One region of the Rhizobium sp. RAF36 genome, then DNA from elsewhere that is predicted to be linked to it. Evidence: predicted binding sites of a transcription regulator. Region 1 holds the regulator's gene; the other holds the start of a gene.
What was found. The regulator HrcA, encoded in region 1, represses chaperone genes, less so after heat shock. The targets are predictions, from matches to a motif close to GTTAGCACTCNCNNNNNGNGAGTGCTAAC.
Positions count from the first base shown of each region.

Region 2: the regulator HrcA is predicted to act here: its motif matches at 1,989-2,017, upstream of groES (co-chaperone GroES).

Region 1 covers NZ_JBFREC010000002.1:303,313-307,731, reverse strand. The annotation lists gene AB4Z25_RS07430 (Hsp20 family protein) at 1-229, opposite strand, end outside; gene AB4Z25_RS07425 (nucleoside hydrolase) at 502-1,446, shown strand; gene grpE (nucleotide exchange factor GrpE) at 1,498-2,130, opposite strand; gene hrcA (heat-inducible transcriptional repressor HrcA) at 2,233-3,321, opposite strand; gene rph (ribonuclease PH) at 3,504-4,223, shown strand; gene AB4Z25_RS07405 (VOC family protein) at 4,220-4,419, shown strand, end outside.
Region 2 covers NZ_JBFREC010000003.1:298,727-303,145, reverse strand. The annotation lists gene AB4Z25_RS12795 (hypothetical protein) at 1-201, opposite strand, end outside; gene AB4Z25_RS12790 (DUF982 domain-containing protein) at 213-512, opposite strand; gene AB4Z25_RS12785 (Hsp20 family protein) at 590-1,063, opposite strand; gene AB4Z25_RS12780 (hypothetical protein) at 1,229-1,519, opposite strand; gene AB4Z25_RS12775 (usg protein) at 1,614-1,886, opposite strand; gene groES (co-chaperone GroES) at 2,162-2,476, shown strand; gene groL (chaperonin GroEL) at 2,529-4,157, shown strand; gene AB4Z25_RS12760 (hypothetical protein) at 4,212-4,419, shown strand, end outside.

The sequences.
Region 1 (4,419 bases):
CGCGGATCAAAAGCTGGTTTTCTTCCGTCGTCACATCGAGCTCATCCTCGCCGAAACCGGCAACGGCAAGCGTGATTCGAAGGCGCTCGGGCTGGTCATGACCGGCGGCAATGCGCTCGATATTATAGGGGGGATAGCCATCGCTTGCCTTGGAAATACGCTCCAGCGTCTTTTCCATTGCGTCGAAGCCCAGAAGCAGCGGGCTGGCGAAGGGAGTGATACGGCTCATGTTTCAAGTCCTTGATGCAAGCGACCTTTCCGGACCTAAACTAGCATCCGGCTGTTGCTAATATGGGAATTGGTGGGCAGCCGCGCAAGGTTTTGCGGACCTCGCGACAGTGCCGGGAAATTTTAGGGTAAACGGTGCCTTCGTCCTTGCTTGACAAAGCGCATGCGGGCTCGCATCAAATCGTCACCCGTAAGGGCTGCGCCGATTTGCGACGCAATCATAAACAAATGGTGCCTGCCAGAACGACGTGCACCTGAGGAGGGACGACGTATATGGCAAACCCCAGAAAGATCATCATCGATACCGATCCGGGCCAGGACGATGCCGCAGCGATCATGCTCGCCTTCGGCAGCCCCGAAGAGCTCGAAATTCTCGGCATCACCACGGTCGCCGGCAACGTGCCGCTATCTTATACCAGCCGCAATGCGCGCATCATCTGCGAGCTCTGCCAGCGCACCGACATCAAGGTCTTTGCCGGCGCCGACAAGCCGATCGCCCGCAAACTCGTCACCGCCGAACACGTCCACGGCAAGACCGGCCTCGACGGCCCGACGCTGCCGGAGCCGACCATGCAGCTGCAGCCACAGCATTCCGTCGATTTCATCATCGAGACGCTGCGCCGCGAGCCCGAAGGCAGCGTGACGCTCTGCACGCTCGGCCCTCTCACCAATATCGGCCTCGCTTTCCAGAAGGCGCCTGACATCGTTGCGCGCGTCCGCGAGCTTGTCATGATGGGCGGCGGCTTCTTCGAGGGCGGCAACATCACGCCGGCCGCCGAATTCAACATCTACGTCGACCCCGAAGCGGCCGATATCGTCTTCCGTTCCGGCGTGCCCGTGGTGATGATGCCGCTCGACGTGACGCACCAGCTGCTGACCCGCAAGGACCGCGTCAAGCGCATGGCCGATCTCGGCACCGCGCCAGCGCAGGCGATGGTAGAGATGCTGGAGTTCTTCGAGCGCTTCGATATCGAGAAATACGGTTCCGACGGCGGCCCGCTGCACGACCCGACCGTCGTTGCCTACCTGCTGAAGCCCGAGCTCTTCAAAGGCCGCGAGTGCAATGTCGAGATCGAGGTGAAATCCGAGCTGACGGTCGGAATGACCGTCGTCGACTGGTGGCACGTGACCGACCGCAAGCGCAATGCAAAGGTCATGCGCTTCGTCGATGCCGATGGTTTCTTCGATCTGCTGATCGAGCGTTTCGCCCGCATCTGAGCAAGAACAAAGACCAAAAGAAAAGGGCCGCTTCTCAGCGGCCCTTTTTCGTTATGCGTCCTTCTGATCCAGATAGGAATTGGCCGTCTCTGCCTCGGGCTTCGGACCGCCCTTGGCGACGCCGACCATGGCCGGGCGCAGCACGCGCTCGCCGATCGTGAAGCCGGCCTGCACCACCTGGACGACGGTGTTGTTCGGAACTTCCGTGTTCGGCACTTCGAACATCGCCTGATGGAAGTTCGGGTCGAACTTCTGGCCGACAGGATCGAGCTGGCGAACGCCATGGCGCTCGAGCGTAGAGAGCATGGAGCGCTCGGTCATCTCGACACCTTCGATCAGGGTCGTCAGCCCGGCCTCGCCCGCAGCCTTGGCTTCGGCCGGAATGGCATCGAGCGCCCGGCGCAAGTTGTCGGATACGGCGAGCATGTCGCGCGCGAAACCGGCAACGGAATAGGACTTCGCGTCCTTCACTTCACGCTCGGTGCGGCGGCGCAGGTTGTCCATCTCTGCGGCGAGGCGCAGATAGCGGTCGCGCAGCTCGGCATTTTCTGCCTTCACGAGTTCCAACGGATCCGGCTGGGACGATGCCTCAGCGGCCGCTTCATTCTCGACGTTTGCGGCTGCGTCCGCAGCAGCGTCAGCCGCAACAGCCTCAGGTCCGTTTTTCGTCGTTTCGTCAGTCATGACGGTCTCCGGGTAAAGGGTTCTTTCGGGATGCGCCCGATATCGAGCTTTGACCGCAAAAAATCAAGTCTGCGTGACAAAGAACCGGAAATTCCGGCTTTTTCAGAGCGACCCGCGCGACAGGCGGGAAATCAGCTGGGCGGTATAATCGACCATCGGCACGATACGAGAGTAATTCAGCCGGGTCGGACCGATGACGCCGACCGCCCCGACGATCCGGTCGTCGTCGTCACGATAGGGCGCGACGATCAACGAAGAGCCGGAGAGCGAGAAGAGCTTGTTTTCGGAACCGATGAAAATGCGGACGCCCGGACCGCTTTCCGCCAGATTCAACAGCTCGATCAGGCTGTCCTTCTTCTCCAGATCGTCGAAGAGCATGCGCAGGCGGTCGAGATCACCGGCACTGTCCAGCCCCTCGAGCAGGTTGGCACGACCGCGGATGATCAGCTGCGCAGGCTTACCTTCATCCGGGCTGCCGGACCAGACGGCAATGCCGCGCTCCACCAGGTCGCGCGACAAGGCGTCGAGCTCGTGGCGCACATCCGTTTTCAGCCGGTCGAGCTGCTTGCGCAATTCCGGCAGCGTCTGGCCGGTCATGTGGGCGTTGAGGAAGTTGGCGGCTTCGGTCAGCTGCGACGACGTCACGCCCGCCGGAAGCTCGATGATCCGGTTTTCGACCTGATCATGTTCGCCGACCAGAACCGCGAGTGCCTTCGTCGGCTCCAGACGGATGAATTCGACATGCTTCAGCACCGGATCGTTCTTCGATGTGATCACCAGGCCGGCGCCGCGGGAGATCCCCGACAGCATCCGGCTTGCCTCGTTCATCATCGATTCCACCGGATTGTCGCGGCTTTCGGCGCGCACCTGACGATCGATGCTGGCGCGCTCTTCGGCCGAGAGGTCACCGACCTGCATGAAAGCATCCACGAAGAACCGGAGCCCGACCTGGGTCGGCAGACGCCCAGCGCTGATATGCGGCGAGTAGATGAGCCCCAGTTCCTCCAGATCGCTCATCACATTGCGCACCGAGGCCGGAGACAGCGACATTGGAAGAATACGGGAAAGATTACGCGAGCCGAGCGGCTCACCGTTTTCCAGATAGCCTTCGACGATACGGCGGAAGATTTCCTTCGAGCGTTCATCCAGCGCAGCAACGGCATCCGAAACCGACGTAGATCTGAAGCCCATGAATTCTGAAACACCCACGCTGATGACAATCTGCAAAATATAATCAATCTCGCCCGCGTGGCAAAAGGGAATTTGCAAATGACCGCGGCCAATCGTAGAAGCGGGGCAGCATCACGAAACAACGCATGATCATGCCGTGCCGCCACTCGCGGCCTAACGGCTCATGCATCAGGAGACAGAGAATGCGGCCGTCAGGCAGAAAAACCGACCAGATGCGCAAGGTCAGCTTCGAGCGCAACTTTTCCAAGCACGCCGAAGGCTCCTGTCTCGTGAAATTCGGCGACACGCATGTGCTGTGCACGGCAAGCCTCGAAGAAAAGACGCCGCCGTGGCTGCGCAACACCGGCAAGGGCTGGGTCACATCCGAATACGGCATGCTGCCGCGCGCCACGGGCGAGCGCATGAAGCGTGAAGCGGCGACCGGCAAGCAGGGCGGCCGCACGCAGGAAATCCAGCGCCTGATCGGCCGCTCGCTGCGGGCCGTCGTTGACCTCACTGCGCTCGGCGAGCGCCAGATCACCATCGACTGCGACGTCATCCAGGCCGACGGCGGCACGCGCACGGCCTCGATCACCGGTGGCTGGATCGCGCTTTATGACTGCCTGAAGTGGATGGAAAGCCGCAACATGATCAAGGTCGATCGTGTTCTCAAGGATCACGTCGCGGCCATCTCCTGCGGTATCTTCGCCAGCCAGCCGGTCATCGACCTCGACTATATCGAAGATTCCTCGGCCGAAACCGATGCTAACTTCGTCATGACGGGTGCCGGCAGCATCGTCGAAATTCAGGGCACGGCCGAAGGCACGCCGTTCAGCGAAGCCGAATTCGCATCGCTGATGGGCCTCGCAAAGAACGGCATTGCCGAACTCGTGGAACTGCAGAAGCAGGCAATCGCCGGGTGAACGACATGCTTGAGGGCATGCTGGAAACGGCGCTTTACGCGAAGGACCTGGATAGAGCCGAAGCTTTCTATGAAGGCATTCTCGGTCTTTCCAAGATCACGCGGGCTGCCAACCGGCATGTCTTCTTTCGGTGCGGTCCTGGGGTGTTGCTGATCTTCAACCCGGACGAGACGGTCAAGCCACCGGCGCCGGGCGC
Region 2 (4,419 bases), on a different contig from region 1:
CAAGTGCCGAAGCGCTGGCTTCGAGTCGACCGCGTAAAGGTCGGACGCCCACGCAGCAAGGATCGTCCGTTTGTCATCGGTCGAGAGAGACGACGCCTCTACAACATCTGTCGGCCGTCTAAGATGCATCCCCCGCATCAACACAATCGGACCCATTGTTGCTGCATTGTCGATCAACTGCTGCAACACGATGTGCCTCATAATACTTGACCTTACTGCACGTGGGGATCGCGGTCGCTTCGCGCGCGAGACGCCACGACAGCAGATGTTTGAGGCGCAAGAAGTTCATGCTTCTGCGCGAATGCTACAAACAAACCACGCGCCGTCTCCGCTTCGATCTCGCCACGAAGCGCGGCCTGGCATGCTTTAAGGGCGACTGAATGCGCCGTGTCCCTGAACGAAGTGGGCCACTCAACAAGATGTCGGTAAGCATCCATGACGGTGCGAACTTCTGCAGGAAAGCCAAGGCCGACGAGAATGGTGACAGGTTTTCTGAACATATCGGGTTTCATCGTTCTCTCCTTTCCAACCCGGAATGTCGATGGGCGCCATCGCGATGGCGCCGCTGACCATTGAATGAACTAAAAGGTCACGCCGCCTTCTGCGCTTCGATCTGCGCCGAAGCAGTCGACGTCAACGCAGGCGTACTCTGGATTGAGATCTTCCTGGGCTTCAATGCTTCAGGGATCTCACGGACCAACTCAATCGAGAGAAGACCGCTGTTCAAATCTGCTCCGTTCACCCGGACATGGTCGGCAAGCTCGAACCGGTGTTCAAACGGGCGTCCGGCGATGCCGCGATGCAGGTAGCCATCGGCCGGTGTCTCCTGCTTCTTACCGGTGACGGTCAGCAGATTGGACTGGAAAGTGATATCGAGATCGTCCTGTGCAAATCCAGCCACCGCAATCGAGATCGTATAGGTGTCGTCATTGTTCTTGACGATGTCATAAGGCGGCCAGTCGTTGGTCGACCGGGCACGCTGGGCGTTCTCCAGAAGAGTGAAGATCCGGTCGAAACCTACGCTCGAGCGGTAGAGAGGTGCGTAGTCGTAAGATGTTGCCATAGCCATATCCTCCTTGAAGCAACATGGGTACGAGAGTGCCAAAAGCGGCGCTCCCGGCGAAGTCAGCCCTGTCTCAGCGGCTGGCAATAATCGATTTGGTTTTAGCGATTTTCCATTTCAAGATCGGCTGCGCATTTTTTTCGCCGATCGCAAGTTGCCCCATCGTCAGTGCACTGAGCGACTGAGAACGCGATGCGGGTACGCTGCTTTGAACTTTGAAATCATCGCGCAGGCTTGCTGCAGTACCCGTTCGGTCGCTTCGGGATTGTCGCGCGCAAGTTCGTCGGCGTTTATGCGGATCGCTTGCGCCATATTCGCCGACATCACAGCAAAACGGCCCTCACCGTAGACAAGTGCATCTTGCGAAGCAGTCTCGAGCCAGCGCGCGAAATCAACAATGATCTTTTCCCTCTCCGGGATGCTGGCACCTTTGATGACTTTAATGTTTTCTTCCATGTGGTCTCACTCCATACAGACGTGGAAAGCGACCGGACTGATCAAGCCCCGATCGCCGGGTGAGCTAGGAAGCGGAAATATCAAAATCAAGAGTTCAGTGAAGCTTGAACTCGCCTTCGACACGGCGCCATTCGTTCGGTCCAATCAGACGTCGGTGTGTATAGCGGACGGAGTGTAGCGGTCCGTCGAGGCTGTTGCGCCAGAAGTCCAGGAATTTGCGCATTTCTGGAAAGTCCGGTGCAAGATCGTAGTCCTGCCAAACGTAGGTTTGCAGGACGGATTCAAAATCGGGAATGCGGTAGAGGATGTGCGCGGTGGTGAGGCCGTAGCCGTTAAGCTGACGCTCGAAATCCGACGAGAATTGCATGCTTTATCTCCGTTTCATGACACTGCGAAGGTGACGTAAAATCATCCATCTATCAACGGTATTCTTAAACCATCAAAGGCGTTTATTGTTCCTTTCCAGCATGTTAGCAGCCGGCGACATCGAGTGCTAATTTTTTCTCCCGCCCCTCTTGAAATCACAAAATCTCGAAAATAAATTTTGAACGCGAACGCTCAGATGAGGTTCGCCCCGTCCGGATTGGTCACCCGGTCCGGCAGGGGATTTTGCGTCATCTTTTTTGTCCAATGGAGGAAAACATGTCGTTCCGACCGCTTCATGATCGCATTCTTGTCCGTCGGGTTGAATCCGAAGAAAAGACCAAGGGTGGGATCATCATCCCTGACACTGCCAAGGAAAAGCCGCAGGAAGGCGAAGTTGTCGCCGCTGGCCCTGGTGCACGCAACGAGACTGGCCAGATTCAGGCGCTCGACGTCAAGGCTGGCGACCGCATTCTGTTCGGCAAATGGTCCGGCACCGAAATCAAGATCAACGGCGAAGATCTGCTGATCATGAAGGAAAGCGACGTCCTGGGCATTATAGAAGCTCAGGCCGAGCAGAAGCGGGCCGCGTAATCACGCATTACCGCCCATGAGTCAAAAAGCTGCCTATTGAAGGAGTGAACAAATGGCTGCGAAAGAAGTCAAATTCAACACCGATGCACGCGAACGCATGCTGCGTGGGGTCGATGTCCTTGCCAACGCCGTGAAGGTCACGCTTGGCCCAAAAGGCCGCAACGTTGTCATCGACAAGTCCTACGGCGCGCCGCGCATTACCAAGGACGGTGTTTCGGTCGCCAAGGAAATTGAACTAGAAGACAAGTTCGAGAACATGGGCGCCCAGATGCTGCGCGAGGTGGCATCGAAGACCAACGATCTCGCCGGCGACGGTACCACCACCGCAACTGTCCTCGCCCAGGCGATCGTCAAGGAAGGCGCCAAGGCCGTCGCCTCCGGTCTGAACCCGATGGACCTTAAGCGCGGCATCGATATTGCCGTCGACGCCGTCGTTAAGGAACTGAAGACCAACGCCCGCAAGATCACCAGCAATTCCGAAATCGCCCAGGTCGGCACCATCTCGGCCAACGGCGACGAAGAGATCGGCAAATATCTAGCAGAGGCGATGGAAAAGGTCGGCAACGAAGGCGTCATTACCGTCGAGGAAGCCAAGACCGCCGAGACCGAGCTCGAAGTTGTCGAAGGCATGCAATTCGACCGCGGTTACCTCTCGCCGTACTTCGTAACCAATCAGGACAAGATGCGCGTCGAGTTCGAGGACCCCTATATCCTCATCCACGAGAAAAAGCTGTCGAACCTTCAGTCCTTGCTGCCGGTCCTCGAAGCCGTCGTGCAGTCCTCCAAACCGCTGCTGATTATCGCGGAAGACGTCGAGGGCGAAGCTCTTGCTACGCTCGTCGTCAACAAGCTGCGCGGTGGTCTGAAGATTGCGGCTGTCAAGGCGCCGGGGTTCGGCGATCGCCGCAAGGCGATGCTCGAAGACATTGCCATCCTGACCGGCGGCACTGTCATCTCCGAAGATCTCGGCATCAAGCTTGAGAACGTAACGCTCAACATGCTCGGTCGAGCCAAGAAGGTGGCGATCGAGAAAGAAAACACCACCATAATCGACGGCGTTGGCTCCAAGTCCGAGATCGACGGCCGCGTCGCCCAGATCCGGGCGCAGATCGAAGAGACCACGTCCGACTACGATCGCGAGAAGCTGCAGGAACGTTTGGCCAAGCTGGCAGGCGGCGTTGCGGTGATCCGTGTCGGTGGCTCCACGGAAGTCGAGGTCAAGGAGAAGAAGGATCGCGTCGACGACGCGCTTCATGCAACGCGTGCCGCCGTCGAGGAAGGCATCCTGCCGGGCGGTGGTGTTGCGTTGTTGCGGGCTGTAAAGGCACTCGACGATCTTGCAACCGCCAACCAAGACCAGAAGGTTGGTATCGAGATCGTCCGCAGGGCGATCGAGGCCCCCGTTCGCCAGATCGCCGAAAACGCTGGTGCCGAAGGCTCCGTCATCGTCGGCAAGCTGCGTGAAAAGACCGACTTCTCCTTCGGCTGGAACGCTCAGACCGGCGAATACGGCGATCTTTATACACAGGGCGTCATCGATCCGGCCAAGGTCGTGCGGACCGCACTCCAGGATGCGGCCTCGGTCGCCGGCCTTCTGGTGACGACCGAGGCGATGATCGCCGAGAAGCCCAAGAAGGATGCCGCGCCGGCGATCCCGGCTGGGGCAGGCATGGATTTCTAAACAATCTGGCCAGGCTCGCCCCACTCGCTGGGGCGAGCCAATCGCGGAGTGGTTATGAGCTTGCCATCGAAAGAAGACGCGCGTCTGTGCGCGAGTGTTGTCAGGGAGATCGCACGGGCCAAAGGAATAACGGGCGACCCGACCTCCGTCGGAGCGCTGACGGTAGCAGTCGCCAGACTCTTCAATAAGGGTCTGCGGGACCGCGAAACACTTCTGTCAGAGGCAATGACAATCGTCGATGAGCTGATGTCTGATAAGGAAC